Regions from separate parts of the Erwinia sp. HDF1-3R genome, predicted to be linked through region 1. Evidence: predicted binding sites of a transcription regulator. Region 1 holds the regulator's gene; each other region holds the start of a gene.
What was found. The regulator CRP, encoded in region 1, controls carbon source genes, mostly activating them, when cyclic AMP is high. The targets are predictions, from matches to a motif close to ATGTGANNNNNNTCACAT.

Region 1 (7,846 bases):
CAGGCCCCCCGCCAGGTAAAGCAGCAGGCTGGCAATGAGCATCGCCGGAAATAAACGCAGCCAGCGTTTTCTAAGAAAGCTGAGGTAACTGTCGGATTTGTCCAGTGTCATAAATATGACAAATCCCGAAATCATAAAAAACAGTTCAACGCCAAGCCAGCCGAAAGAGAAAACAGGAATATGCTTTGTAATATGGGAATAGGGTAATAACGCCTCCCATCGCACATAGGCATGGTAACCGATGACCAGAAGAATAGCTAAACCACGCATCCCATCGAGATGCTTAATACGCGAGTGCATAATACCCCCAGGGGGATAGCGGAAAAGTTAAGTGAAGCTAGCACTGCGTTATTTTTAATTCAACTGGCCTTATTCTGATTATCGACCGGGTATACGCACCAATGGCGTCGCTTTGGGTGAGCCAGACCTGAACTGAGATTAAAAACTTTTTTAGTAATATCTTCAATGAACTTTCAATGAATTTCCGATGAACTTTCAATGAATTTATAATGCGTTTTTATTAACGGAGCTTGTGGCCCCCTCAATGATTACAGGCCTCAATCAGACTCTGGCTAATATCCATTAGTATCGTCTGGATCACATTTTACCCGGACCTTAAGCGCATTATTCAGGGTAGCGGCGGGTTTATGTCGCTCCCCCGCCTGCCCCCCCTGCTCATCTTCCCTCTGATCGTTAAACTCAATAGCAGCAACAAGGTGCAGCGCTATTCCGCGCAGTGATTTAGTGCCAAATCAGCAGCACGCAGGCGGCGGTCAGTAAGCCCATAAAGACGTTGAAAATCGTCCAGGCCCGGCGGCTGCGCAGGATACGCCCAATCAGCGTCCCGAAACCCAGCCAGATAACGCCGGAAACCGCATTCACCAGTGCCATCGCCGCGCTGATGGCGATGACTGAACCGCGATAGGCCTCACCGGCCAGGCTGAAGCTTGCCACCGCACCCAGCGCCATCAGCCAGGCTTTTGGATTAACCAGCTGCAACAGCCCACCCTGCCAGAATGGCATCGGTGAAGCCGGGCCGTCGCCGGGGTCCAGTTTTTCATACTTCGCGGTTGCTATTTTCCATGCCAGCCAGAGAAGATAAGCGCTACCGGCAATTTTCAGGATAAGGTGAAGGGAGGGATAAAGCAGAATCAATCCGCCGACGCCGAAGGCCACCAGAAGCAACATGACCTGCATACCGATCATGATGCCGATTATCAGCCACAGCGAGCGCAAAAAACCAAAATTGGCGCCGGAGGCGGTGAGTAACATATTATTAGGGCCTGGCGTGATCGCAGCAACCCACAGAAAGCCGAGCATGGATAAAAATAAATTCAGTTCCATATGATATGGGTGCTCCTCACCCCCTGAAAAAAGCAGACGCTTTGAAGCTAACAATGTGACAGAGATCCTACAAGCATTTTGAATATGAATTTTAATCGCCCCCCGGCGAGCCCATTTAATGCCCTGCCGGGCATGAGTAATGCGCATTTGCAAACGCTTCTGCCCCGGCTGATTCGCCGACGTATCACGCTACAGCCCCACTGGCAGCGGCTGACTCTGCCGGACAGCGATTTCGTCGATCTGGCCTGGAGTGAAAATCCGGCGCTGGCGCGGCATAAGCCCAGGGTGGTCCTGTTTCACGGGCTGGAGGGCAGCTTTACCAGTCCCTATGCGCACGGGCTGCTTCAGGTATTCCGCGATCGCGGATGGCTGGGCGTCGTTATGCATTTTCGCGGCTGTAGCGGCGAACCAAATCGCCTGGCGAGGATTTACCACTCGGGCGAAACCGGCGATGCGCGCTATTTTATGCAGTGGCTGCGCGACGAATGGGGTCGCGTCCCAACTGCGGCCGTTGGCGTTTCGCTGGGGGGAAATATGCTCGCCTGCCTGCTGGGAGAGCAGAGAGAAGATTGCCTGATCGATGCCGCAGTGGTGGTCTCCGCGCCGCTGATGCTTGAGCCGTGCAGCAGGAAGCTGGAGCAGGGGCTGTCGCGCGTTTACCAGCGCTACCTGCTAAACCTGCTAAAGCAAAATGCCGGGCGAAAGCTACGTGCATGGCCGGGTACGCTGCCGGTTGACCTGCCCGGGCTGGAAGCATTAAAAACGCTGCGTGACTTCGATAACGCCATCACCGCGCCTGCCCATGGCTTTCTTGACGCGACGGACTATTATCAACGCTGTAGCGCCATGCCGCTGCTGCCCGGCGTACGCAAGCCGCTACTGATTATTCATGCCAGGGACGACCCTTTTATGACTGATGAGGTTATCCCCGCGCCTGACCTGCTGCCCCCGTCGGTGGAGTATCAGCTCACCCGGCACGGCGGGCATGTAGGATTTGTTGGGGGGACCCTGCGCAGCCCCGAAATGTGGCTGGAGCAGCGTATCCCCGAATGGCTTTCAACCTGGCTGGACAACTAACGTGATTATTCCCTGGAAAGAGCTGGACGCAGAGACGCTGGATAACCTGATTGAATCTTTCGTGCTGAGAGAAGGCACCGACTACGGCGAGCAGGAGCGCTCGCTGACGCAGAAAGTGGAGGACGTACGCCGTCAGCTTATCAGTGGTGAAGCCGTACTGGTCTGGTCCGAACTCCACGAGACGGTGAATATTATGCCGCGCGGCAGGATTACCGGTTAGCGATCGTGACCGGGCGTGACACCCGGACGCAAATCGTGTTACCAATGCCGCCTTGATGCGTTTTTCTCAGAGAGTCGTTAGCCATGTCAGCCAAACATCCTGTGATTGCCGTAACGGGTTCCAGCGGTGCGGGAACCACGACTACCAGCCTGGCCTTCCGCAAAATTTTTCAGCAGCTAAACCTCCATGCCGCTGAAGTTGAAGGTGACAGCTTCCACCGCTTTACGCGTCCTGAAATGGATATGGCTATTCGTAAAGCGCGTGATATGGGCCGCCATATCAGCTATTTCGGCCCCGAGGCTAACGATTTTGCCCTGCTGGAGCACACGTTTGCCGAATATGGCCGCAGCGGCAGCGGCCAGTCGCGTAAATACCTGCACACCTACGATGAAGCGGTACCCTGGAACCAGGTGCCGGGCACCTTTACGCCCTGGCAGCCGCTGCCCGAGCCGACTGACGTGCTGTTCTATGAAGGTTTACACGGTGGCGTAATGACGCCGCAGCATAACGTTGCGGAGAATGTCGATCTGCTGGTCGGCGTGGTACCGATCGTCAACCTTGAGTGGATCCAAAAGCTGGTCCGCGACACCAGCGAGCGGGGGCACTCCCGCGAGGCGGTGATGGACTCCGTGGTACGCTCGATGGAGGACTACATCAACTATATTACCCCGCAGTTTTCGCGCACCCACATCAACTTTCAGCGCGTACCTACGGTGGATACCTCCAATCCGTTTGCGGCACGCGGTATCCCATCGCTTGATGAAAGCTTTGTGGTTATCCACTTCCAGGCGCTGGAGGATATTGATTTCCCCTATCTCCTGTCGATGCTGCAGGGCGCGTTTATCTCTCAGATCAATACGCTGGTGGTGCCGGGCGGCAAAATGGGGCTGGCGATGGAGCTGATAATGGGGCCGCTGGTCAGGCGTCTGATTGAGGGGAAAAAGATAGTCTGAGACACCGTGCGTTAAGCACAGAGAAAAAAACAGTCTGGGCCACTGCGCATTAGCCCCACAGGCTGGGGCTAATGGAATGTTAAATTTCGATCGCTTCAAAGCTGTGGGTGATTTCAACGCCTTTGCCCAGCATCAGGGCAACGGAGCAATACTTTTCTGCCGACAGGTCGACGGCGCGGGAAACGGCTTTCTCCTCCAGGCCCTTACCGCTGACAATAAAGTGCAGGTTGATATGGGTGAACAGACGGGGTGCTTCTTCCCGGCGTTCGGAAGTCAGTTTGACCTCGCAGTCAGCCACGTCATGGCGCCCCTTTTGCAGGATTGACACCACGTCGATGGCGCTACACCCGCCGGCCGCCATCAGCACCATTTCCATTGGGCTGGGTGCCTTATCGCCCGCATTGCCGTCCATTAAAATCTGGTGTCCAGATGAGGATTCTCCCAAAAAGGTGAGCCCTTCTACCCATTTAACACGTGCTTGCATAACAAATCCCTCTAAGTCATTCAGTTAACGCCAGATTACGCTTCGGCAACAAAAACGGCAATGCGACAATTTTCACACTATGCTGAAGCGAGACAACACAAGACACTCGTTCCAAGCTGTGCTACAAACAAAGCTGTAATAATTTCGTTCGTACTCTACAAGCATGACGAAACGGCACAACATAACGACCCAGGCCTGCGACAGGGTTCGGGATAATTTCCCTGAGGGGAAACGCGTCACTATTTCAACGCCTGACAGGGAACTCTGCCCCTGTGTTTAGGCATGATGACAACAGAGGATAATCGCGAATGGTTCTCGGCAAACCGCAAACAGACCCGACTCTTGAATGGTTCCTGTCACATTGCCATATTCATAAGTATCCATCCAAAAGCACGCTAATTCACCAGGGTGAGAAAGCGGAAACGCTTTACTACATCGTGAAAGGTTCAGTAGCGGTGCTCATTAAGGATGAGGAAGGCAAAGAGATGATCCTCTCTTACCTCAACCAGGGCGACTTTATCGGTGAACTTGGCCTGTTTGAAGAGGGTCAGGAGCGTAGCGCATGGGTCAGGGCGAAAACCGCCTGTGAAGTGGCTGAAATATCCTATAAGAAATTCCGTCAGCTTATTCAGGTTAACCCTGATATTCTGATGCGACTCTCTTCGCAGATGGCTCGTCGCCTGCAGGTGACGTCTGAGAAAGTGGGGAATTTAGCTTTCCTCGATGTGACGGGTCGCATCGCGCAGACGCTACTGAATCTGGCTAAGCAGCCGGATGCAATGACTCACCCGGATGGGATGCAGATCAAAATCACCCGCCAGGAAATTGGTCAGATTGTGGGCTGCTCGCGCGAAACCGTGGGCCGCATACTCAAAATGCTGGAAGATCAGAATCTGATCTCCGCACACGGTAAAACTATCGTAGTTTATGGCACGCGCTAACCGGCTCTGATCCCCCCGGCGCAACCTCCCGTTGCGCCTTTTTTATTGGTATGGAGCGATGTGGCGCAGACTGATTTATCATCCTGAGGTTAACTATGCCCTGCGTCAGACGCTGGTGCTCTGTTTACCAGTAGCGATTGGATGGCTGTTGGGCGATCTGCAAAAGGGACTGCTGTTCTCCCTGGTACCCGCATGCTGCAATAACGCCGGTCTGGATACGCCGCATAAGCGCTTTTTCAAACGCCTTATCGTGGGCGGAAGCCTGTTTGCCTTTAGTAGCTTTCTGATCCAGTACCTGGGTGAGCACAGCGTTCCCCTGCCTGCGATTCTGTTTGCTATGGCAATGCTGCTGGGCGTCACGGGTGAAATCAGCCCACTGCATGCCAGGCTGCTGCCCGGATCGCTTATCGCCGCCATCTTCACCCTGAGTCTGGCCGGTCGCATGCCGATATGGGAGCCGCCCCTGCTCTACGTGCTGGGGACGATCTGGTACGGGGTGTTCAACTGGTTCTGGTTCTGGCTGTGGAAAGAGCAGCCGATGCGCGAAACCCTCAGCCTGCTATACCGCGAGCTGGCCGACTATTGTGAAGCCAAATATACCCTGCTCACCCGTCTGACCGATCCTGAAAAAGCCCTGCCGCCGCTGCTGGCCCGCCAGCAAAAAGCCGTCGATCTGATCGGCATCTGCTATCAGCAGATGCATATGCTGGCCGCCAACCGCGACAGCCATCATAAACGTCTCATCCGCGCGTTTCAGGTCGCACTGGATTTGCAGGAGCATATCTCCGTCAGCCTGCATCAGCCTGAAGAGGTGCAGAAGCTGGTCGAAAAAAGCCATGCTGAAGCGGTCATTCGCTGGAACGCGCAAACCATCGCCGCTCGACTGCGGGAGCTGGCCGATGATATTCTCTACCACCGGCTGCCGGAGCGCTTTGTGATGGACAAGCCGCTCGGCGCACTTGAAAAAATCGCCCGTCGAAGCCGGGATAATCCGGTGGGACAGTTCTGCTACTACCACTTCAGCCGTATTGCGCGCGTCCTGCGCACGCAGCGCCCTTTATATCAGCGCGACCTGATGGCCGATCGCCAGCGCCGCCTGCCGCTGCTGGCCGCCTGCAAAAGCTATCTGTCGCTGAAGTCTGCCGCCCTGCGCACCGCCGCCCGCTTTGCCGTGATGCTCACCTTCGCCAGTACCCTGGCGATGTTTTTCGACCTGCCCAAGCCCTACTGGATCCTGATGACGGTGATGTTTGTCAGCCAGAATGGCTACAGCGCCACCCGCGTACGCATCCAGCACCGTGCACTCGGTACGCTGGCCGGGTTGATTATCGCCGCCGTCGCCCTGCGCCTCCACGCGCCTGAGGCGATGGTGCTGTCGATAATGCTGGTTATCACGCTGGTCAGCTACCTGGTTATCCGCAAGTTCTATGGCTGGGCGATGATTGGTTTTACCGTCACCGCCGTGTACTCGCTACAGTTGCTCTCGCTGAACGGCGCTGACTTCCTGCTGCCGCGGCTGATGGATACGCTGATGGGATGCATGATTGCCTTTGGCGGCATGATTTGGCTGTGGCCCCAGTGGCAAAGCGGGCTGCTGCGGCAAAATGCCCACGACGCGCTGGGCACCTACCAGGATGCGCTGCAAATGCTGCTTGGCAGCGAGCAGAATCCGGTCAGGCTGGCTTACCAGCGTATGCGCGCCAACCAGGCGCATAATGCGGTGTTCAACTCGCTTAATCAGGCCATGCAGGAACCGGGGTTTGATTCAAACTATCTGGCAGACATGAAGCTGTGGGTGACGCACAGTCAGTTTATTGTCGAGCATATCAACGCGATGACCATCCTCGCCCGTGAACATACGATGCTTACACCGGCGCTGGCCGAGCGCTACCTGCAAAGCTGTGAAATCGCCCTTCAGCGCTGCCAGCAGCGGCTGGAGTATGATGGTCCCGGCTCGGATACTAACGTGCTGGAGGATGTACAGGGAGAGTTTGAACAGGGACCGATAACGATTCTGGAGCGACACCTGAGGCAGATACTCGATCACCTCAGGATTATGCATACCATCTCTTCGCTGGCCTGGCGCGACAGACCCCATCATGGACGCTGGCTGTCGCGCCGCTTAAAAAAAGCGCCTGAAACGAAAGGCAGCAAGCACAGAGAGAAGCGGGAGGAGAGCAGGCAAGCATAACGCGGGGTTTTCAGCCATCCAATAATCTCCCTTCATGCTTCATGCTTCATGCTTCATGCTTCATGCTTCATGCTTCATGCCGTCAGAATAGCGCTGTTTCTACCGCCCTGGCAAAGCGGGCCATGCCCTCTTCAATATCGGCAGGCTCAATCACCAGCGAAGGCGCAAAGCGCAGCACGTCCGTTCCCGCGTTAAGGACCATCACCCCTTCATCCGCTGCGGCATGAAGAATATCCCGCGCCTTACCGGCATGCTCCGGCCTGAGTGCGGCCCCGATCAGCAGCCCCTTGCCCCGGATATCACTGAAGACCGGCCGCCTGGCGTCCAGCGCGGTTAGCGCCGCAACAAATTGCTCGCGACGCGCTTCCACACCGCTCAGCACCGATTCGGTGTTGATGATATCCAGCGCGGCCTCTGCCACGGCGCAGGCCAGCGGATTACCGCCATAGGTGGTGCCATGGACGCCCGGCGACATGGTTGACGCTATCTCATCGGTGGTGAGCATCGCGCTGACCGGGAAGCCGCCGCCCAGGGCTTTGGCAGTGGTGAGGATATCAGGCACCACGCCATAGTGCTCACAGGCAAACAGCTTGCCGCTGCGGCCCATGCCGCTCTGCACTTCATCCAGCACCAGCA
Region 2 (7,846 bases), 1.2 Mb from region 1:
TTGAAAGAGGGCGGAATATACGTTGTATTACTGGTGCTGCTGGCGATTATTATCTTTCAGGATCCCACCTTCCTGAGCTTAATGAATCTGAGCAATATTTTAACCCAGTCGTCGGTACGCATTATTATTGCGTTGGGCGTTGCCGGGCTGATTGTGACCCAGGGTACCGACCTGTCAGCGGGTCGTCAGGTCGGCCTCGCGGCGGTTGTCGCCGCGACGCTGCTCCAGGCGATGGATAACGCTAATAAGGTATTCCCGCAGATGGATACGGTGCCGATCCCGCTGGTTATTCTCGCGGTATGCTTTATCGGCGGTATTATCGGGCTGGTGAATGGGCTGATTATTGCCTATTTAAAGGTGACCCCCTTTATCACCACCCTGGGCACCATGATTATCGTCTACGGCATTAACTCACTCTATTACGACTATGTGGGTGCCTCGCCGATTGCGGGCTTTGACGAGAAGTTTTCAACGTTTGCGCAGGGGTTTATCCGCTTCGGTGATTTCAAGCTGTCGTACATTACCTTTTACGCGGCTATCGCCATTTTCTTCGTCTGGGTACTGTGGAATAAAACCCGCTTCGGTAAAAATATCTTTGCCATTGGCGGTAACCCGGAAGCGGCTAAGGTCTCGGGCGTTAACGTTAATTTTAACCTGATCCTGATTTACGCCTTGTCGGGCGTGTTTTATGCCTTTGGCGGCATGCTGGAAGCCGGGCGTATTGGATCGGCGACCAACAATCTGGGCTTTATGTATGAGCTGGATGCGATAGCGGCCTGCGTGGTGGGCGGCGTCTCCTTCGCGGGCGGCGTAGGAACGGTAGCGGGCGTGGTCACCGGGGTGCTGATTTTCACCGTGATTAACTACGGCCTGACCTATATCGGCGTGAACCCTTACTGGCAGTACATTATTAAGGGCGGCATTATCATTTTCGCCGTGGCGCTCGACTCGCTGAAATATTCGCGGAAGAAGTAAAGCTCTCCTGCGCCCGCCACGTGCGGGCGTCGGGCAGAATGATGTCCTCACTGAGGGTCGTGCGGTTTTTTCTCCAGCTTTTCCTGTAGCTCCAGCAGCTGCTCCGGCGTCACGGCGGGGTAGCTCTGGGCATCTTCCGCCACCTCCTGTCTTGCCGGAATGGGCACCAGCGGGCCAAGAAAACGCGGTTCACGCTTCATCAGATACAAGTCTGCCAGCGCGCCCAGGCGGGCACCCACCTCACGTACGCGAATATTGATCATATTCTTCGGCGACGGCACCGCATAGCACTGGGCCTGAATCCCCATATGCAGGGCGATAAACAGCGCGCGCTCACAGTGAAAACGCTGGGTGATTATAATGAAATCGTTGGTATCAAACACTTTGCGGGTGCGCACAATCGAGTCCAGCGTGCGAAACCCGGCGTAGTCGAGCACGATATCTGCCGGGTCTACCCCTGCGGCAATCAGATCGCGGCGCATGGTCATCGGCTCGTTGTAGCTTTGCTGGGCATTATCACCGCTCAGCAGCAGGTAATTTACCTTGCCGCTGTTATAAGCATTAATCGCACCCTGAATACGGTAAAGGTAGTACTGATTAATGACGCCGGTCCGGTAGTACTTAGCGGTACCCAGAACCACACCCACCTGGCGGTGCGGCAAAAATTTAAGATCGTCGTAGACCCAGGGCGCGGTTTTGACGCTTATCCAGCGATCCAGGCCGAGCGCGGTCACTACCATCAGCGTAGCGATGATAATCAGACCATAAATCAAGCGTTTTACCATGCCGGACGTTGCTCAGCGTTGCTGCCTAAGGATGGGTCAAGGCTACTTTACCCGACGAAACGAAGCAAGCAGCGGTGCACCATATGGTGGCATTTCGCACAATGCGCGCCGGGGGGGAACAGAGGGCGGGAAAAAGCCGGGCGAGGGTAACGCCCGGCAGCAGGATCAGATTGACGTACGACGGTAGTTACGGTACTGCGGCAGCCAGAAGTTAGCGGCGATGGATTTCGACAGGACGTCTTCAGACGTCACTACCGCTACGCCTGCCAGCTGAGCAGCCTTGCCCACCGCCATGGCGATCACTTTCGATACGCCCTGAATATCCTTCACCTCAGGCAGTACCGGACCGCTGCCGTCATTGACCAGCGGAGAGCAGTCTGCCAGCGCGCGGCTCGCGGCCATCAGCATACTGTCGGTCACGCGGGTTGCACCGGAGGCGATGACGCCCAGGCCGATACCCGGGAAGATGTAGGAGTTATTACACTGGGCGATAGGATAGGTCTTCTCTTTCAGCAGCACCGGCGAGAACGGACTGCCGGTCGCGACCAGTGCTGCACCCTCGGTCCAGGCCAGAATATCCTGCGGCGTGGCTTCCACGCGTGACGTGGGGTTAGAGAGCGGCATCACAATGGGACGCGGACAGTGCTTGTGCATTTCCCGCACGATCTCTTCACTAAACAGGCCCGGCTGACCGGATACGCCAATCAGGATGTCAGGACGCGCATTACGCACCACATCCAGCAGCGACAGCGAGTCAGACGCGACATCCCAGTGCGTCAGTTTTTCACTCTTCTGTACCAGCTTCGTCTGGAAGTTGAGCAGGTTCGGCTGTTTATCGGTGAGCAGGCCAAAGCGATCGACCATATAAACGCGCCCGCGCGCCTCTTCGTCGCTCAGTCCTTCTGATTTCATCTGCGCGATAATCTGTTCGGCGATACCGCAGCCCGCAGAACCGGCACCGAGGAAGACCACCGTCTGCTCGCTCATGGTGCTGCCCGCTGCGCGACTGGCCGCAATCAGCGTCCCCAGGGTGACCGCCGCGGTGCCCTGAATGTCATCGTTAAAGCAGCATACTTCATCGCGATAGCGCTCCAGCAGCGGCATCGCATTTTTCTGCGCGAAGTCCTCGAACTGCAACACCACGTTTGGCCAGCGGCTCTTCACGGCCTGGATAAATTCGTTAACGAAGTTATCGTACTCTTCGCCGGTGATGCGCGGGTGACGCCAGCCCATATACAGCGGGTCGTTCAGCAGCTGCTGGTTGTTGGTGCCGACGTCCAGTACTACAGGAAGGGTATAGGCCGGGCTGATCCCGCCGCAGGCGGTATACAGCGACAGCTTACCAATTGGGATCCCCATACCGCCGATCCCCTGGTCGCCCAGGCCAAGAATGCGCTCACCGTCGGTGACCACGATCACCTTAACGTTCTGCTTGGTGGCGTTTTGCAGCATATCTTCAATGCTGCCGCGATTGGGGTAAGAGATAAACAGCCCGCGCGCGCGACGGTAAATTTCAGAGAAGTGTTCGCAGGCAGCACCCACGGTTGGGGTGTAGATAATCGGCATCATCTCTTCAAGATGATTGTCCAGCAGGCGATAGAACAGCGTTTCGTTAGTGTCCTGGATATTACGCAGGTAGACGTGCTTGTCGTTATCGTTTTTGAAATCCTCAAACTGTCGCCATGCGCGCTGGGCCTGTTCTTCAATGGTTTCCACCGTTTCAGGCAGCAGGCCGTTGAGGTTAAAATCGTTACGCTCTTCGACGGAGAAGGCGCTGCCCTTATTCAGCAGGGGGAATTCCAGCAGGATAGGGCCAGCGTAAGGGATATAGAGCGGTCTTTTACTTTCGTAGTCGAGTTCCATGCGGGTATTACTCATTCGAAGCGGGAAGATGTGGAACAATCCTAAAATAATTCATCTGAAAGTACAGCTTTTGTTAACAATTGATAACAAAAGCAGCAGCACTATTGCCGTTAAGGTGCGGCGCAATGGGCCATCTGGCCGCACCCACGGCGGGATAATGGGGTCAGGCCAGCGGTGTCACGGTCAGATGGTTACAGCCCAGCGCCCGAAGCGTTGCTTCGGTTGCCTGGTACTGAATCACCTTCGCCTCCGCTGATTCAGCCAGTACCGCCCGCCGGATTTGCTGCACGCTGCGCCCGGACAGGTTCAGCAAAATCAGCGCGGCCTGCAGCGGCGGGAGGCTGGGGTTAAATGCGGCGTTTTCCGCATAGGAACCGGCAAAAATAGCGCCGTCCGACGCCTCAAGCGCGACGCCGCTCCAGGCCTGGGTATAAGGCGCATGGCTGCGGTTAGCGGCCAGAAGGGCTGCCTGCGTCAGCGCATCGCCCGTTGGCTGAATCCCCTGATCAGTTTCATCCATCAGCAGGGTCTGGATCGCCAGGTCACGCGGCCCAAAGGCATCCGGCAGATAGTGGCCGAGCGTGGCGGTGTCGCGTCCTGGCAGATCGATTTTCAGCGCGGTTCCGCTGTTTAACTCATTCATAAACTGGCGGCAGTGACCGCAGGGCGTGTAGTTTACGGTGATCGCCTCCAGCTGCCGTTCGCCCATGAGCCAGGCGTGAGTAATCGCGCTCTGCTCGGCATGGACCGTCTGCTGCATGGTGGCGCCGCTGAACTCCATATTGGCACCGAACCACAAATGACCGCTTTTGCCGCGCGCGACCGCGCCGACGTTAAAGTCTGAAAGCGGGGCAACGGCGCAGGCGGCTGCCAGCGGCAGCAGGGCAAACGCCAGCTCGCGATCGTTCAGACCGCTAACATTTTTGATCTCTTCAACCTGCTGCGGGGTGAAAAAAGCCGCAAAATCATCACGGGAAAGTACAGGCAGCAGGGCGCTCTGCAGCGGCGTGGGCAGCGCGGTAAACGCTGCCTGGAAACGTGGGTGCATAACAGGCCTCTCTGGCAGATTTGGCCGCTTATTCTGGCGAGCCTCCGCAGCGTTGTATGTGATTTTGTTCACATTTACAATGTAATATGTGAAAAAGGATCTACAAATGCGGGACTTGCCGCAAGTTTACCGCCACAGGTGCATCATGATCGGGAAGATAAAGGGTGCCAGCAGCGAGGTAATGATGCCGCAGATCACCAGCGCCAGCGAACTGTAAGCCCCTTCCTGATAGTCCAGCTCGGCGCAGCGGGCGGTGCCCAGCGCGTGCGACGCGTTGCCAATGGCCAGTCCGCGCGACGCCTTACTCTTTATTTTGCACAGGTTAAGCAGCATATGACCAAAAACCGCACCCAGTACGCCGGCCATCAGTACGCAGATCGCGCTGATCGCCGGGATGCCGCCCAGGGTCGCGGAAACGGCCATGGCAATCGGCGTGGTGACGGACTTAGGCATAATGGTTGCCGCTATTTGCGGCGACGCGCCCAGCCAGAGGGCAATGGCCGTGCCGGAGATCATCGCGGTCATACTGCCGATAAAACAGACGCTGATAATCGACTTCCAGCGCGCCCGAATCTGATGCATTTGCTCGTAGAGCGGTAGCGCCAGTGCGACCACGGCGGGCTGCAAAAGCTGATTCAGCAGCGAGCTGCCCTGAAAATAGCGGGCGTAGGGCATCTTAAGCAGTACCAGCAGCGGCACAATCACCACGATGGACACCAGCAGCGGATTAACCAGCGAGATTTTCACCTTAGCGGCCAGTTTACGGGCTGCGAGGAACACCAGCAGGGTAAGCGGCAGCGACCACCAGATATCACTCATTTTCCGCCTCCGCTAATCCCGCTGTTCTGCCGTGCAGACGGTGTGAAATCAGGCCCACGGTCAGCAGAACCACAAAGGTGCTGACGACGCAGGAGATAACAATCGGGCCAAACTGCGCGCTCAATATCTGCGTGTAGTTCATTATGCCGACGCTGATGGGCACAAACAGCAGCGCCATATAGCGGATAAGCAGGTGGCTGCCGGGCCTGACCCACTCAACCGGCATAATCTGCGAGGCCAGCAGCGCAAAGAGGATCAGCATGCCGATGATACTGCCGGGAATAGCCACCGGCAGCAGGGAAGCGATGCCGTTTCCGGCGTACAGACAGAGGTAAATGATGATAAAGGCGCGAAGGTATCGCCAGATAATTGACAGTGCGCGATGCATGAGGAACTCCTGCTTTGATGAACGTGAATCCCATGATGGAGAATAAAGCGTAGTGTGACTCAGGCGGTGAGAATAAAAAAGGGGCGAACCCTGTCGCCCCTCAATGTGCATTATTCGACCCGGCCAGCCCGGGCTGAATAATGCCGCCGTACAGGCTTATTTAACCTGCATTCCCGGCTGCGCGCCGCTGTCCGGGCTGAGCAGGAAGATATCCTTACCGCCCGGGCCAGCCGCCATCACCATGCCTTCGGAAAGACCGAAGCGCATTTTACGCGGTGCGAGATTTGCCACCATCACCGTCAGGCGGCCCTTCAGCACCTCTGGATCCGGATAGGCAGCACGAATACCCGAGAATACCTGGCGCGTTTCGCCGCCCACGTCCAGCGTCAGGCGCAGCAGCTTGTCTGAGCCTTCAACCAGCGTGGCGTCCTGGATCAGCGCGATACGCATATCCACTTTGGCGAAGTCATCAAAGCTAATCGTCTCCTGAATGGGCGCATCGGCCAGCGGGCCGATTGGGGCGGGCTGGCTGGCGGCGGCATCCTCTTTGGAGGCTTCGATCAGCGCATTGACTTTATCCATCTCAATACGGCTGTAGAGCGCCTTAAAGGCTGAGATATCGTGGTCGAGCAGCGGCTGTTCGATACCCTCCCAGCTCAGGGTCTGGTTTAAAAACGCTTCAGCGCGCGCGCTCAGTGAAGGGAGCACAGGCTTCAGCCAGGTCATCAGCACGCGGAACAGGTTCAGGCCCATTGAGCAGATTGCCTGGAGATCGGCATCGCGCCCTTCCTGCTTCGCCACTACCCACGGCGCCTGCTCGTCTACGTAGCGGTTAGCCATGTCCGCCAGTGCCATAATTTCACGCACCGCGCGGCTGAACTCACGGCTGTTCCAGGCTTCGCCAATGCTGACCGAGGCATCGGTAAAGGTTTTATACAGCGCCGGATCGGCCAGTTCGGCGGAGAGCCGACCGTTGAAACGCTTGTTGATAAAACCCGCGTTGCGCGAGGCCAGATTCACCACCTTGTTGACGATATCGGCATTAACGCGCTGCACGAAATCTTCCAGATTCAGATCGATATCATCAATGCGCGAGGAGAGCTTGGCGGCGTAATAGTAGCGCAGGCTGTCCGCATCCAGATGCTGTAACCAGGTGCTGGCCTTAATAAAGGTGCCGCGTGATTTGGACATCTTCGCGCCGTTAACCGTCACATAGCCATGCACGAACAGGTTGGTTGGCTTGCGGAAGTTGCTGCCTTCAAGCATCGCTGGCCAGAACAGGCTGTGGAAATAGACGATATCCTTGCCGATAAAGTGATAAAGATCGGCGTCGGAATCCTTCTTCCAGAAGGCGTCGAAATCAATGTCTCCACGCCTGTCGCACAGGTTTTTGAACGAGCCCATATAGCCGATAGGTGCATCCAGCCAGACGTAGAAATATTTGCCCGGTGCATCGGGGATTTCAAAGCCGAAGTAGGGCGCATCCCGGGAGATGTCCCACTGATTCAGCCCCGATTCAAACCACTCCTGCATCTTATTCGCGACCTGCTCCTGGAGCGCGCCCGAACGCGTCCACGCCCTGAGCATTTCGCTAAACTCGGGCAGGTCGAAGAAGAAGTGTTCAGAATCGCGCATTTCCGGCGTCGCCCCCGACACCACGGACTTAGGTTCAATCAGCTCGGTTGGACTGTAGGTGGCACCGCATACTTCGCAGTTATCACCGTACTGATCGGCCGATTTACATTTCGGACAGGTGCCTTTCACAAAGCGGTCCGGCAGGAACATGCCTTTTTCCGGATCGTAAAGCTGTGAAATGGTGCGGTTTTTGATAAAACCATTTTCCTTCAGGCGGCCATAAATCAGCGAGGAAAGCTCCCGGTTTTCGTCGCTGTGCGTCGAATGGTAGTTATCATAGCTGATGTCAAAACCGGCAAAGTCGGTCTGATGTTCCTGACTCATTTCGGCAAT
Region 3 (7,846 bases), 620 kb from region 1:
TGCTGACCACCAGCCTGCTGTTAGGCAACGTACCGGCTCGCCATCAGAATAAAGACGGCTCGATCGATCTCGATACGCTGTTCCGGCTGGGTCGCGGCCGCGCGCCCGGCGGTGAGCCTGCCGCCGCTGCCGAAATGACCAAATGGTTCAATACCAACTACCACTATATCGTGCCTGAGTTCACTAAGGGCCAGCAGTTCAAACTGAGCTGGACGCAGATCCTCGACGAAGTCGACGAAGCGCTGGCACTGGGCCATAAAGTGAAACCCGTTCTGCTGGGGCCGGTAACCTATCTCTGGCTGGGGAAAGTGAAGGGTGAGCAGTTTGATCGCCTGAGCCTGCTGAAGGACATCCTGCCGGTTTACCAGCAGGTGCTGGCCGGGCTGGCAAAACGCGGTATCGAATGGGTACAGATCGATGAGCCTGCGCTGGTTCTGGAGCTGCCACAGGCGTGGCTGAACGCATTCAAACCGGCTTTTGATGCTTTGCAGGGCAAAACCAAACTGTTGCTGACCACCTATTTCGACAGTGCGGGAACCAACATTGAGACTATCCGCGCGCTGCCGGTACAGGGTTTACACGTCGACCTGGTGCACGGCAAGGATGATATCGCACAGCTGAATAGCCAGATCCCAGCCGACTGGCTGCTCTCTGTCGGGGTCATTAATGGCCGTAACGTCTGGCGTGCCGATCTCAGCAGCTGGTTTGAACGTTTGCAGCCGCTGATCGGCCAGCGCAATCAGCTGTGGATTGGTTCATCCTGCTCACTGTTGCACAGTCCCATCGATTTGAGCACGGAAACCCGTCTGGATGAGGAAGTGAAAAGCTGGTTCGCCTTTGCCCTGCAAAAATGCGCCGAGCTGTCACTGTTAAGCAAGGCGCTGAATAATAACGATCCGCAGTCACTGGAAGCCTGGAGCGCGCCGGTTCGCGCGCGTCATCACTCTACCCGGGTGCATAATGCGACGGTGGGTAAACGCCTGGCGGGCATTACGGCTGAAGACAGCCAGCGTCACAGCGGTTATCAAACGCGCGCCACAGCCCAGCGTGCTCGTTTCCAGCTGCCGACCTGGCCTACCACGACGATTGGTTCATTCCCGCAGACCACCGAGATCCGCAGCCTGCGACTGGACTTCAGGCAGGGTCGCCTGGACGGTAGCCACTACCGCACCGGTATCGCTGAACATATCAAACAGGCGATTAAGGAGCAGGAAAGTTTAGGTCTGGACGTGCTGGTGCACGGCGAAGCCGAGCGTAACGATATGGTGGAGTATTTCGGTGAAAACCTGGATGGCTTCGCCTTCACTCAAAATGGCTGGGTCCAGAGCTATGGTTCCCGCTGCGTTAAGCCGCCGGTGATTATTGGTGATATCAGCCGCCCACACCCCATTACCGTGGAGTGGGCGAAGTACGCGCAGTCCCTGACGGATAAGCCAGTCAAAGGCATGCTTACCGGCCCGGTAACCATTCTTTGCTGGTCTTTCCCACGTGAGGATGTTTCCCGCGAGACCATTGCCAAACAGATTGCGCTGGCGCTGCGTGACGAAGTGGAAGATTTGGAGAAAGCGGGTATCGGCATTATTCAGATTGATGAGCCTGCGCTGCGGGAAGGTCTGCCGCTGCGCCAGTCTGACTGGGCCGCGTATCTGGCGTGGGCCGTGGACGCCTTTCGCCTGAACGCCGCGGTGGCGCAGGATGATACGCAGATCCACACGCATATGTGCTACTGCGAGTTCAATGACATCATGGACTCCATCGCGGCGCTGGATGCGGACGTGATCACCATTGAAACCTCACGCTCTGACATGGAACTGCTGGAATCATTTGAAGAGTTTGACTATCCGAACGAAATTGGTCCGGGCGTTTACGATATTCACTCCCCGAACGTGCCTGACGTGGAAGGCATTGAGTCGCTGCTGCTGAAAGCCGCAAAGCGTATTCCAACCGAACGCCTGTGGGTGAATCCGGATTGTGGCCTGAAAACCCGAGGCTGGACCGAAACCCGCCAGGCGCTGGCGAATATGGTTAAGGCGGCGCAGAACCTGCGCAACGCTAAAGCATGAGCAGGGCGTTAGCGTTAGCAAGGCAGAACGCTAACGCCTGATTGCGACTTAGCGCGACAAAGGTCGCCGATGGCTAAGGCCCCGTGGATCGGGAGATCCCCGGGGCTTTACTGTCCTATTCCACGCCGTACTGGCGGAACCAGGCCAGCATCCGCTGCCAGCCGTCTCTGGCTGACTCCTGATGATAGCTGGGCCGGTAATCGGCATTAAAGGCATGACCGGCATCCGGGTAAACCACAATCTCTGCGTCCGCATTGGCCGCGCGCAGCGCCTGACGCATGGTTTCTACGCTCTCAAGCGGGATCCCGTCATCCTTGCCGCCGTACAGTCCCAGTACCGGCGCGTTAAGGTCCACGGCCACATCGACCGGATGCTTCTGCTGCTTCAGGGTTTTTTCACCCACCAGTTTGCCGTACCAGGCAACGCCTGCTTTCAGCTGCGGGTTATGCGCGGCATAAAGCCAGGTAATACGCCCGCCCCAGCAGAATCCGGTAATCGCCATATTGCGCATATCACCGCCGTTGCGTGATGCCCAGTTTGCCACATGGTCAAGATCGGCCAGCACCTGGGTATCAGGCACCTTGCTAACCAGCTCGGAAAACAGGGTCGGAATGTCGCTATACTCTGACGGATCCCCCTGACGGAAATAGAGTTCTGGCGCGATAGCCAGATAACCCTCAACCGCCAGACGGCGACAGATATCCCGAATATGCTCATGGACGCCAAAAATTTCCTGAACCACCAAAACGACCGGAAGCGGACCTTTTGCGTGGCGGGGGCGGGCATGGAAGGCGGGCATATTTTCGCCCTGAGTAGGAACAGAGGTTTCGCCGGACAGGATATCGGCGCTGTCGGTCAGGATCGTGGTGGAAGCGGTGGGCGATACCGCGGGAGTGAACCCATTGTTGCTCAATTTTTGAGTCATATTATCTTCGGTTTTCATTGTCCTCTCCGTGCATGCGTTAGCGCAATCAGCTAACTATAGCCAGGATTGCGTCCAGACCAGGTGACCGGGCTTTACTTCTCTTTAACACTGGCAGCGCGGAGCCAACAGGGTCAATCGGTTCCCTGACGGGGTGGAGAGTCCTAAAATGCGACATATATCACTCTTATCGTTATTTTTCCTGTAACTTTCATTATGTGTAGTGAGATTAGTCACATAAATAGGTGCGACATTCTTTTATCGTACAGCATTGTTACCTATCCCTTTTCTCTAGCAGGAGTATCACATGGCGCAGTCAGATGTTTTCCACCTCGGTATTACCCGGGCTGACCTACAGGGCGCAACGTTAGCGATTGTGCCGGGCGATCCTGAGCGGGTGAAAAAAATAGCCGCCCTGATGGAGAACCCTGTGCACCTGGCTTCTCACCGTGAATTCACCACCTGGCGCGCAGAGCTTAACGGTAAAGCCGTGGTTGTTTGCTCGACGGGTATTGGCGGGCCTTCAACCTCTATTGCCGTGGAAGAGCTGGCGCAGCTTGGCGTGCGCACGTTTCTGCGCGTAGGTACCACCGGCGCTATTCAGCCAGATATCAACGTCGGCGACGTGCTGGTCACCACCGGTTCGGTTCGTCTGGACGGTGCCAGCCAGCACTTTGCGCCGCTTGAATTCCCGGCCGTGGCGGATTTCAGCTGCACCACCGCCCTGGTGGAGGCCGCTAAGGCCGCCGGTGCTAAAACGCATATCGGTATCACCGCCTCGTCTGACACCTTCTATCCCGGTCAGGAACGCTATGACACCTTTTCAGGCCGCGTGGTGAGCCGCTTCCAACATTCGCTGAAAGAGTGGCAGCAAATGGGCGTGCTGAACTATGAGATGGAGTCCGCCACGCTGCTGACTATGTGCGCCAGCCAGGGGCTGCGGGCAGGCATGGTTGCCGGGGTGATCGTTAACCGCACGCAGCAGGAAATTCCTGATGCAGAAGCGATGAAGCGCACCGAGAGCGACGCCGTACGTATCGTTGTTGAGGCAGCCCGCCGCCTGGTGTAACGTTTTGTCTGGACATTCATACAGTGCGCCTCTACCTTTTCCTCCAGACATGATCGGGACGGAGGACGCCTGTGGATGCAACAACGATATACAGCGTAGGGATCGGGCTGGCTGGCCTGCTGGCAGGCTGGCTGTTGGCCTGGTTTCGGAGCGAGCAGCGCTTTTCCCGCCAGGAAACCGAACGGCAGTTACTGATGCAGGCGGCGGATCAGCTCCGACAGGAGCGCGATCGCCTGCATCAGCAGCTTGAAAATCAGCAGCAAACGCAAAAACAGTCTGAGGCAGAATTACGCCAGCTACACGGTGGGCTGTCGGCTGCGCAGGAAAAACTGCATCACCTTGAACACTGGCGTAATGAAAGTGAGCAGCTCAGCCGGGAGCTGCGTAATCAGCTGGAGGTCAATAGCGCTCAGGAAGTTGAACTGAGAGAGATGACTATCCGTCTTGAAGAGACGCGCATGGCTGCGGAAGAGAAGCAGCGCCTGCTGGTTAACAGCGAGCAGCGGCTTAACGCCCAGTTTGAGAACCTGGCAAACCGCATTTTTGAGCACAGTGGCCGCCGGGTGGACGAGCAGAACCGACAAAGTCTGAACGGTCTGATCACCCCGCTGCGTGAACAGCTGGAGGGGTTCCGTCGCCAGGTGCAGGAGGGGTTCGGCCAGGAAGCGCGCGAGCGCCACACGCTTTCCCACGAGATCCGCAACCTGCAACAGCTTAATGCGCAAATGGCGCAGGAAGCGATCAACCTTACCCGCGCGCTGAAAGGCGATAACAAAACGCAGGGTAACTGGGGCGAAGTGGTGCTCAGTCGGGTGCTGGAAGCCTCGGGACTGCGTGAGGGGCATGAGTACGAGACGCAGGTCAATATCCAGCTGGAGCAAAATGCCAGGATGCAGCCCGATGTCATCGTCCGACTGCCGCAGGGTAAAGACGTGGTGATTGATGCCAAAATGACCCTGGTGGCCTACGAGCGCTACTATAACAGCGAGGATGACGCCTCCCGCGAAGCCGCCATTACGGAACATATCACCTCAATCCGCGGGCATCTGCGCCTGCTCAGTCGAAAAGATTATCAACAATTACCCGGTTTACGCTCGCTCGATTATGTGTTGATGTTTATCCCCATCGAACCGGCTTTCCTGCTGGCCATTGACCGCCAGCCGGAGCTGATTAACGAGGCGCTCAATCAGAACATCATGCTGGTGAGCCCGACCACGCTGCTGGTTGCGCTGCGCACCATCAATAACCTGTGGCGCTATGAACATCAGAGCCGCCATGCACAGCGCATTGCCGACCGCGCGGCGAAGCTTTACGACAAGATGCGGCTGTTCGTGGATGATATGACGTCGATGGGGCAGAGCCTGGATAAGGCGCATGAAAGCTACCGCCAGGCAATGAAAAAGCTGTCCGAAGGGCGAGGGAATCTGATCGCTCAGACCGAAAGCTTTCGTCATCTGGGGGTGGAGGTGAAGCGGCCAATCAACCCCCGTCTGGTCGATCAGGCGATGCCGGAATCGCCTGAAGATCCCGGTGATGACGAAACGGATGAGCCGATCGAAACAGAAGCCGCGATGGGCTTTAATCCCGCAGCAGGCGTAAGTGAATAAGCGGCCAGGCAACGTGCCTGACCTGCGGGACTCTGATACACTTGATTGATAATTGATTGCAGAGCAGGCAAAACAAATGGCAGATGAATCAAAGGACACCACCCATTTCGGCTTCCGTACCGTAGCGAAAAGCGACAAAGAGGAAATGGTCGCTGACGTTTTCCACTCCGTTGCGGCTAAATATGACCTGATGAACGATCTGATGTCGTTTGGTATCCACCGCATCTGGAAGCGATTCACCATCGACTGTAGCGGCGTGCGCAGGGGCCAGCGCGTGCTGGATCTGGCGGGTGGAACGGGCGATCTGACGGCGAAATTCTCGCGTCTGGTGGGTGACACCGGTGAGGTGGTGCTGGCGGATATCAACAGCTCAATGCTAAAGGTCGGCCGCGAAAAGCTGCGTAACAACGGCATTATCGGTAACGTCAGCTACGTCCAGGCCAACGCGGAAGCGCTGCCTTTCCCGGACAACTATTTCGACTGCATTACCATCGCCTTTGGCCTGCGCAACGTGACCGAAAAAGAGAAGGCGCTGGCGTCGATGTTCCGCGTACTAAAGCCGGGTGGCCGCTTGCTGGTGCTGGAGTTCTCGAAACCGGTGCTGGAACCGCTTAATAAAGCGTATGACGCATACTCATTCCATATCCTGCCGCGCATTGGCGAGCTGGTGGCGAAGGATGCCGGAAGCTATCGCTATTTAGCCGAGTCCATCCGCATGCATCCGGACCAGGAGACGCTTAAGCAGATGATGGCGGACGTGGGTTTTGAAAATACCACCTACCATAATCTTACCGGTGGCATTGTTGCACTGCATCGTGGATTCAAGTTTTAAACAGGAAAGCGAATGACCTTAACGCCGCTGTTAACCGCAGGGCTGGAAACGGCGCTAAATAAGATACTGTATCGCGACCGTGGCCTGAAAGCGGCGCGCCAGCGCCTGTCCGGCAAAAGCCTGCGTATTGAGCTGGCTGAAATAACGCAGCCCTTCATTTTTATCTTCAGTGAGAAGCAGGTTGATGTGCTGTCTGAATGGAGTGATACGCCGGATTGCACGGTGAAAACGCGCCTTGCCACGTTGCCTAAGCTGCGTAACCGTCAGCTGCTCACCGGGCTGATCCGCAGCGGGGAGCTGGAAGTAGAGGGCGATTTGCAGGTGGTGCAACACTTCTCGGCGCTTATCGATCTGGCTGAGCTTGATCCGGCTGAATACCTGTCGCCGTGGATGGGCGATGTTGCTGCTCACGGTATCAGCCAGTTTGGCCGTCGCGGCCTGCAATTTATCCAGGGTGATATTCAGCGTAAGCAACGTTATCTGGGTCAGGCGCTGACCGAAGAGTGGCGTCTGGCACCCGGCGCGCTGGAGATTGCCTGGTTTGCCGAAGAAGTTGACGCCGTCGGGCGCTCTCTGGCGGCACTGGAAGCGCGTATCGACAAGCTGGAGGTCAAATGAGTTTCGGAGAACTCCGCCGTCTTTACTTTATCATCAGCGTATTCCTGAGCTACGGTCTGGACGAATTTATCCCAAAAACCCGCCTGGCGCTTCCGCTGATCCTCTGGCGCAAATGCCTGTTCTGGATCCCCAACCGCCATAAAAATAAGCCGGTTGGCGAACGCCTGCGGCTGGCGATGGAGCAGCTTGGCCCGGTATGGATCAAGCTTGGCCAGATGATGTCCACGCGTCGCGATCTGTTCCCGCCGCTAATTGCCGACCAGTTGGCAATGCTCCAGGACCGCGTGGCACCGTTTGATGGGGTACTGGCTAAGCAGCAGATTGAAGTCTCGCTGGGCTGCCCGGTTGAAACCCATTTTGACGATTTTGACATTACGCCGCTGGCCTCTGCCTCCATCGCTCAGGTTCATACCGCCACGCTGCGGGAGAGTGGTCAAAAAGTGGTGATCAAGGTGATTCGCCCGGACATCCTGCCGGTGATTAAAGCGGATATGAAGCTGATCAACCGCATGGCACGCTGGGTTCCACGACTGCTGCCGGACGGGCGACGCCTGCGACCGCAGGAAGTGGTGGCGGATTATGAAAAAACGCTGATTGACGAGCTTAATCTGCTGCGTGAGGCGGCCAATGCGATTCAGCTGCGACGCAATTTTGACAGCAGCAAAATGCTCTACGTGCCGGAAGTCTACTCGGATTACTGTAGCGAAAACATGATGGTCATGGAGCGCATCTACG
Region 4 (7,846 bases), 1.8 Mb from region 1:
GGGGGCAGAGCTGCACCCTGAGCTTAATCGCAGCGTGCTCGTCAAGCAGATCTATAAGGGAACGGATCCCCGCACAGATAGCTACAGCGCCTTTTTTGACAATGGCCAGCGCAGCCAGACCGGCCTGGACAGCTGGTTAAAATCGCAGGGGGTGACGGCGCTAACGGTGATGGGCCTGGCGACCGATTACTGCGTGAAATATAGCGTGCTGGACGCGCTAAGGCTGGGCTATCGCGTCAGCGTGGTTGTCGCAGGGTGTCGGGGTGTGAATCTGGAAGCGGGTGACGGTGAGCGGGCGCTGGCGGAAATGGCGGCCAGCGGCGCGCTGCTTATCAATGCTGATGGGGCGGAAGGAACGCTCCGGTAAAACCTGCTGCCGGGATTTAACCGGGGATCGTGGCGTAAACCAGCGACAATTATTCCTCCAGGAATAATTTATTGCAGCTTAATGCGGGTGACGTTGTCATCCACAATGCCAAACGCTTCCTTAAGCTCTCTTTTGCTTTTTGTCACCATCTCGCCACCCTTGCCAATGCTCATATGCTGCGGCTGCTCATTATATTTCGCCTGCCACATCATCACCAGCTGCAGGCTGTTCTCTTTCTGCGCATCCGTCAGCGCGACGCCGTCGGCCCATTTACCCGTTTCAACGGCAGTCAGCAGACGCTGGTAAACATCCGGCGTCATGGCATTAATCATCTCATCCAACACCATTGCCGCTATCCTTTAATGTTGTTGCCTTCTTCGTCAGAAAAGCTTAACGAAGCGGAATTGACGCAGTAGCGCTCGCCCGTAGGCTGAGGACCATCCGGAAATACGTGCCCCAGGTGGGCATCACAGCTGCCGCAGCGAATTTCGATACGCTGCATACCGTGAGTGTCATCTTCAATATAACGAATAGCATCATCGCTGACGGGCTGGTAAAAACTGGGCCAGCCGCAGCCGGAGTCGTACTTGGTTTCCGACAGGAACAGCGGCGAATTGCACACCAGGCAGTGATACAGCCCTTCGCCTTTGTTATGCAGCAGCTTGCCGGTAAAGGGTCTCTCGGTACCGCGCTCCTGGGTCACATAACGCTGTACTTCGTTCAAATCGGTTTCTGGGTTCAGATGTTTGTTAGCCATATCGATACTCTCTGGCGGTGTGTTCTGGATAATGTCTATCATTCTAACAAATACATAACAACGTCAGGGGATTTTTTCGCTTACAGAGATATCTGAAAGTAAAAGCAGACGATTATGTGATTCAGATCACTCTTTGATACCCCTGCCCCTTTATATTCGTGCAGGAAGGCCCAAGATTAGGTTCTAACGGGTGCCGCGAATCATGCTTTCAGATAAATTATTCCTGCTCGCTGGTTTGATTTGTCGCAACAATTGAAGCGATTCCGCTTGACGCCTGGTAAGGTTTTTGTAATTTTACAGCCAACCTTTTATTCACTAACCAATAGCTGGTGGAATATATGACTATCAAAGTAGGTATCAATGGTTTTGGCCGTATCGGTCGCATCGTTTTCCGTGCTGCTCAGCAGCGTTCTGATGTAGAAATCGTTGCAATCAACGATCTGCTGGACGCCGAGTACATGGCTTACATGCTGAAGTACGACTCTACCCATGGCCGTTTCGACGGTACTGTAGAAGTCAAAGACGGCCACCTGGTTGTTAACGGCAAAACCATTCGTGTTACCGCTGAAAGAGATCCAGCTAACCTGAAATGGGGCGAAATCGGCGTTGACGTTGTTGCTGAAGCAACCGGTATCTTCCTGACCGACGAAACCGCACGTAAGCACATTCAGGCTGGCGCGAAGAAAGTCGTACTGACCGGTCCTTCTAAAGACAACACCCCAATGTTCGTTATGGGCGTGAACCACAAGTCTTACGACGGCCAGGACATCGTTTCTAACGCATCCTGCACCACTAACTGCCTGGCACCGCTGGCAAAAGTGATCAACGACAAGTTCGGCATCGTTGAAGCGCTGATGACCACCGTGCATGCAACCACTGCAACCCAGAAAACCGTTGATGGCCCGTCTCACAAAGACTGGCGTGGCGGTCGTGGCGCATCTCAGAACATCATCCCTTCTTCTACCGGCGCAGCAAAAGCCGTAGGTAAAGTGATCCCTGAGCTGAACGGCAAACTGACCGGTATGTCTTTCCGCGTCCCTACGCCAAACGTCTCCGTGGTTGACCTGACTGCTCGTCTGGCTAAGCCTGCCTCTTACAAAGAAATTTGTGATGCAATCAAAGCGGCTTCTGAAGGCGAACTGAAAGGCGTTCTGGGCTACACCGAAGATGACGTGGTTTCTACCGATTTCAACGGCGAAGTTCTGACTTCTGTATTTGATGCCAAAGCAGGTATCGCCCTGAGCGACACCTTCGTCAAACTGGTTGCCTGGTATGACAACGAAACGGGCTATTCAAACAAAGTTCTGGATCTGATCTCTCACATTGCTAAATAAGCAGCTGAAAGACTAATCAGGGCGACTCCGGTCGCCCTTTTTTTATCGGCTTGAAAAAGGTTTCCTCATGAGCGAAAAACTCTTTTCCCTGGCGGTTACTGACCAGATCACCCCCTATATTTCGCAGAGAAAAATAGGCGACCTGCCCCTTTTAACCATTGTTCATCCAAAAGTCAGGGCGGCCATCACCTTACAGGGCGCGCATCTGATTGCCTGGCAGCCTGGTAGTGAAAAGCCCGTTATCTGGCTGAGCGAGAAGACAGCCTTTACCGCAGGGAAAGCCATCCGGGGCGGCGTGCCTGTCTGCTGGCCGTGGTTTGGTCCGGCAGGTGAACCCGCTCATGGCTTTGCGCGTAGTCTGCCCTGGACGCTGTCAGCACACGATGAGAATGAAGAGAGCGTGATGCTGACCTTCGTGCTGGAAAGTGACGAGCGCACGAAAAAGCTCTGGCCGCATGATTTCACCCTGATTGCGCGCTTCCGCTTCAGCGATCGCCTTGAAATTGAACTGGAGGCGCACGGAGACTTTGAGGCAACGGCCGCGCTGCACAGCTACTTTAACGTTGCCGACATCGCCGGTGTTGAAGTGAGTGGGCTTGGCCACCCCTATATTGATAAGGTCAGTGACGGGGCTGAGGGAAACTCTGCATCCGGCAGGCAAACCTACCCCGATCGGGTCGATCGCGTGTATACCCAACCTGAAGACTGTAGCGTTATCACCGATACTGTCGGTCAGCGTACCATCGAAGTCTACCACCACCACCATAGTGACGTTGTCACGTGGAACCCTGGCCCTGCACTGTCATGCAGTATGGGAGACATGGCCAATGAGGGTTATAAAACGATGGTGTGCGTGGAAACAGCGCGTATCTCATCCGCAATGAAGAGTTCGGGCGAAAGCCCATCCCGGCTGGCTACCACCATTAAAGTGCGTAAAAACGCCTGACGATACGCAGTGAGGCGGTAAAAAAGTTACCGCCTGACCAGGCTTTAATCCCTTACTGCCTTACCTTGCACCCGATCGGGTTTGAATGCCGCCAGGCGCGACCCTGCGCTGGCTCGGCTTAGACGACGTCGAGCGCGACCTTCCCGGTGGGCGGTGGAAAGGCCTGGTCCATCAGCGCCAGCTCCTCCCTGTTCAGCACCACCTTCAACGCAGCCGCATTCTCGTCAACGTGTTGCACCGATCCTGCTTTGGGAATAGCCATGACGCCCTGCTGGCGAATAACCCAGGCCAGCAGCAGCTGGGCTACACTGATGCGCTTTTGCTGTGCAATCTCCGCAAGCACGCCGTTATTCATCAAATCGTGACGCAGACGCCCCGCCTGCGCCAGCGGGCAGTAGGCCATCACCGGAATGCCGCGCTGCTGGCACGCAGGCAGAAGATCGTACTCAATTCCGCGCGAGGCCAGGTGGTAAAGCACCTGGTTAGCCGCGCAGCCCAAGCCCCCTTCTTCTGTCAGCAGGTCCTGTAGATCACTCTTATCGAAATTGGATACGCCCCAGTGCCGGATTTTACCCGCCTGCTGGAGTTGCTGCATGGCGGTGATGGTTTCCTCCAGCGGGATGCTGCCAGGCCAGTGAAGAAGATAGAGGTCGAGATAATCCGTTTTCAGCCGACGCAGGCTGCGATCGCAGGCTTCAATGGCACTCCCGGCCCCGGCATTCCAGGGATAAACTTTTGAGACCAGCCAGGCCTTGTCCCTTCTTCCCTGCAATGCTTCGCCGACCACTTCCTCTGCTCCGCCGTCTGCGTACATTTCAGCCGTGTCGATTACGCTAAGACCCAGTTCGAGTCCGTGCTGCAGGGCAGCGACCTCTGATTTACGCTGGCCGCTATTTTCCCCCATATACCAGCTTCCCTGGCCGATGGAAGGCAAGGTTATCTCTTTTGAAAAGTTTACGGATGAGCTCATGCATACCTCCTGCACTCTTTTGGGGGTGACTATCATGCAAAAGGGCGCAGAGCGCCCTTTTTTGATGCGATAACAGGCGATCAGAACGTGTAGCTAACGCCCGTCCACAGCATGACCTGAGCGTTATTGTCGACCATTGGGCTGTCTTTCACTTCGCTGCTCAGACGGGTATAGCGGCCTGAAAGCGATGCGTTCCAGCTCTGATTAATCGCATATGCGGCGGTCAGCTCCAGATAGGGGCTCCAGCTATCGTCTGCGTCATAGCTGCTAAGTCCGCTACGGCGCGACTCGCGTTTGGAGACGCCATAGTAGTAGTCATTTTGATTTTCACTGCTGTACAGCGCACCAATACCCGGCGTCAGGCTCAGATCGCCAATCTGGAAGCGATAAAGATAGGCCAGATCCCAGATAATGCCATTACTGTTATCCAGCAGATCGCCCGCGACCACGGTGCGTACGATGCCCCAGTCACTGGTGTGACGATACGCAAGCCCGCCCATCGCGGTCATATGGCGGTTATCCAGTTTTTTCAGCTGTTTATTATCGGTGTCGCTGGTTTTGAAATTTTCCGGTGATCCCAGCACGGTCAGCGATAGCTGGTCCTGTTTGTCATTCCAAAGATAATACCCGGCCTGAAAGCTGCGAACGTAGAAGCTGTCACCTTCATAATTGATAATTGGTAAAGGGTAATAGCGGTTCTGCCCCCCTTTATACGGGCTCTGACTGTAGATGACAGAGGCACCGAGAGTTAAGGGGTTGGCCTGAGCAAGGGATGCTGCCAGAGATGAGGATAAAATGACTGCCACAGCGCTAACTTTGAAATAGTTCACAATTAATTCGTTCCATAAATATAACAATCGAGTACGGTAGTTTAACAATCTCTGCCGCGTAAGTTAAAATCCTAATACAACCTGTAGCACTCAGAATCAATTTTTGCCATGAATCAGCATGAATCAATTGCTGCGGCTAATTTACAAATTCCCGACAGACCGCACCAGTTCAGGTTGTCGCTAAGTTGGATTATAACTTTGTTATTGAAATATCATTGAAAAGCTTTGCGGCATCAGGACATTTTACGAATGCCAACTACGCTTTAATAGATGACGCTTAGTTTTAATGAGCAGAGTGACCCCAGGATTTGTGTATCCCGATAAAAAAATGTCTGGTTGGCATAAGGGTTGCTGTACTCATTCATCAGTTCCTTCAGGGGCTAACCACACTTAGGCTCCTGGTTCCTGTGCTAAAAATGAAAGGACGGGCATCGCTATGAATATATTCGATCACTATCGTCAGCGTTATGAAGCTGCCAAGGACGAAGAGTTCACTCTGCAGGAGTTCCTGACCGTTTGTCGGCAGGATCGCAGTGCATACGCCAACGCGGCAGAACGACTGTTAATGGCTATTGGTGAGCCGGTAATGGTGGATACTGCCCTGGAGCCACGCCTTTCCCGACTGTTTTCTAACCGTGTCGTTGCGCGCTACCCCGCTTTTGAAGAATTTTATGGCATGGAAGAAGCGATTGAACAGATCGTCTCTTACCTGAAACATGCCGCGCAGGGGCTGGAAGAGAAGAAACAGATCCTCTACCTGCTGGGTCCGGTAGGCGGCGGTAAATCCTCACTGGCCGAGCGACTTAAGTCGCTGATGCAGCGCGTGCCTATCTATGTGCTAAGCGCCGATGGCGAACGAAGCCCGGTTAACGATCATCCACTCTGCCTGTTCAATCCGCAGGAGGATGCCCATATTCTTGAGAAAGAGTACGGTGTCCCGCGCCGCTATCTCGGCACTATTATGTCTCCGTGGGCGGCAAAACGCCTGCATGAATTCGGCGGCGACATCTCCCGCTTCAGAGTCGTTAAGGTTTGGCCTTCTATCCTTGAGCAGCTGGCCATTGCCAAAACCGAGCCGGGTGACGAGAACAATCAGGATATCTCCGCGCTGGTCGGTAAAGTGGATATCCGTAAGCTGGAGAACCACGCGCAGAACGACCCTGATGCGTATGGTTATTCCGGTGCGCTCTGTCGGGCAAACCAGGGGATTATGGAGTTCGTCGAGATGTTTAAAGCGCCGATCAAGGTGCTGCATCCCCTGCTGACGGCAACCCAGGAGGGCAACTATAACGGCACCGAGGGTATCTCTGCCCTGCCGTTCAACGGCATTATTCTTGCGCACTCGAATGAGTCAGAGTGGGTGACCTTCCGTAATAACAAGAATAATGAAGCCTTCCTTGACCGCGTTTACATCGTCAAAGTGCCGTACTGCCTGCGCGTCTCTGAAGAGATCAAAATTTATGACAAGCTGCTGAACCACAGTGAGCTGAGCCATGCTCCCTGCGCACCCGGCACGCTGGAGACGCTGGCCAGATTCAGTATCCTCTCGCGCCTGAAAGAGCCGGAGAACTCCAGCACGCACTCTAAAATGCGGGTTTATGATGGGGAAAGCCTGAAGGATACCGATCCTAAAGCTAAATCCTATCAGGAGTACCGTGACTACGCGGGCGTCGACGAAGGCATGAACGGTCTCTCGACTCGTTTCGCCTTTAAGATCCTCTCCCGCGTGTTTAACTTTGACCACGCAGAAGTGGCGGCGAACCCGGTACATCTTTTCTACGTGCTGGAACAGCAAATTGAACGTGAACAGTTCCCGCAGGATGTTGCCGAGAAATACCTTGAGCACCTGAAAGGCTATCTGATCCCGAAATACGCTGAGTTTATTGGTAAGGAGATCCAGACAGCTTATCTGGAATCCTATTCTGAATATGGTCAAAACATTTTTGATCGTTACGTGACCTATGCAGACTTCTGGATTCAGGACCAGGAATACCGCGATCCGGATACCGGCCAGCTATTTGACCGCGAGTCATTAAACGCTGAGCTGGAGAAAATCGAGAAACCCGCCGGGATCAGTAATCCAAAAGATTTCCGCAACGAGATTGTTAACTTTGTCCTGCGCGCCCGCGCGCACAATAGTGGCCGGAATCCAAACTGGACCAGCTATGAAAAACTCCGCACGGTTATTGAGAAAAAAATGTTCTCAAATACCGAGGAGCTGCTGCCGGTCATCTCCTTTAATGCCAAAACGTCCACGGATGAGCAGAAAAAACATGACGACTTTGTCGACCGAATGATGGAAAAAGGCTATACCCGCAAGCAGGTTCGCCTGCTGTGCGAATGGTATTTGCGGGTCAGAAAATCGTCCTGATAGCAGCAGAGTGCATTAATCGGGCCGGAATCATCCGGCCCAGCTTGCAACATTGTTTGGGGGAGCTATGGCCTATTTTATCGATCGGCGTCTTAACGGCAAAAATAAGAGCGCGGTGAATCGCCAGCGCTTTTTACGCCGCTACAAGTCGCAAATCAAACAGTCGATCTCCGAGGCCATCAATAAGCGTTCGGTAACCGACGTTGATAGCGGCGAATCCGTTTCCATTCCCGTGGGTGATATCAACGAACCTATTTTCCATCAGGGCCGG

Region 2: a site for CRP is predicted at 4,728-4,745, ahead of cdd (cytidine deaminase). Genes of this name have one in related genera too.
Region 3: a site for CRP is predicted at 3,155-3,172, ahead of udp (uridine phosphorylase). Genes of this name have one in related genera too.
Region 4: a site for CRP is predicted at 1,239-1,256, ahead of msrB (peptide-methionine (R)-S-oxide reductase MsrB). Genes of this name have one in related genera too.

Annotation. Positions count from the first base shown of each region.
Region 1 covers NZ_CP155071.1:4,413,916-4,421,761, forward strand. Annotated here, with positions in the region: gene AAGR22_RS20125 (acyltransferase) at 1-300, opposite strand, end outside; gene AAGR22_RS20130 (LysE family translocator) at 742-1,344, opposite strand; gene AAGR22_RS20135 (hydrolase) at 1,429-2,421, shown strand; gene AAGR22_RS20140 (YheU family protein) at 2,423-2,641, shown strand; gene AAGR22_RS20145 (phosphoribulokinase) at 2,725-3,594, shown strand; gene AAGR22_RS20150 (OsmC family protein) at 3,674-4,078, opposite strand; gene crp (cAMP-activated global transcriptional regulator CRP) at 4,387-5,019, shown strand; gene AAGR22_RS20160 (YccS/YhfK family putative transporter) at 5,078-7,210, shown strand; gene AAGR22_RS20165 (aspartate aminotransferase family protein) at 7,293-7,846, opposite strand, start outside.
Region 2 covers NZ_CP155071.1:3,238,764-3,246,609, reverse strand. Annotated here, with positions in the region: gene mglC (galactose/methyl galactoside ABC transporter permease MglC) at 1-975, shown strand, start outside; gene sanA (outer membrane permeability protein SanA) at 1,023-1,760, opposite strand; gene AAGR22_RS14820 (NAD-dependent malic enzyme) at 1,926-3,623, opposite strand; gene cdd (cytidine deaminase) at 3,787-4,671, opposite strand; gene AAGR22_RS14810 (CidB/LrgB family autolysis modulator) at 4,798-5,490, opposite strand; gene AAGR22_RS14805 (CidA/LrgA family protein) at 5,483-5,878, opposite strand; gene metG (methionine--tRNA ligase) at 6,035-7,846, opposite strand, start outside.
Region 3 covers NZ_CP155071.1:236,421-244,266, forward strand. Annotated here, with positions in the region: gene metE (5-methyltetrahydropteroyltriglutamate--homocysteine S-methyltransferase) at 1-2,063, shown strand, start outside; gene AAGR22_RS01125 (dienelactone hydrolase family protein) at 2,179-3,006, opposite strand; gene udp (uridine phosphorylase) at 3,293-4,054, shown strand; gene rmuC (DNA recombination protein RmuC) at 4,126-5,661, shown strand; gene ubiE (bifunctional demethylmenaquinone methyltransferase/2-methoxy-6-polyprenyl-1,4-benzoquinol methylase UbiE) at 5,738-6,493, shown strand; gene AAGR22_RS01145 (SCP2 domain-containing protein) at 6,506-7,111, shown strand; gene ubiB (ubiquinone biosynthesis regulatory protein kinase UbiB) at 7,108-7,846, shown strand, end outside.
Region 4 covers NZ_CP155071.1:2,639,883-2,647,728, forward strand. Annotated here, with positions in the region: gene pncA (bifunctional nicotinamidase/pyrazinamidase) at 1-367, shown strand, start outside; gene AAGR22_RS12045 (DUF1315 family protein) at 436-714, opposite strand; gene msrB (peptide-methionine (R)-S-oxide reductase MsrB) at 720-1,124, opposite strand; gene gapA (glyceraldehyde-3-phosphate dehydrogenase) at 1,463-2,458, shown strand; gene AAGR22_RS12060 (D-hexose-6-phosphate mutarotase) at 2,526-3,404, shown strand; gene AAGR22_RS12065 (aldo/keto reductase) at 3,523-4,374, opposite strand; gene AAGR22_RS12070 (MipA/OmpV family protein) at 4,455-5,204, opposite strand; gene yeaG (protein kinase YeaG) at 5,641-7,575, shown strand; gene AAGR22_RS12080 (YeaH/YhbH family protein) at 7,643-7,846, shown strand, end outside.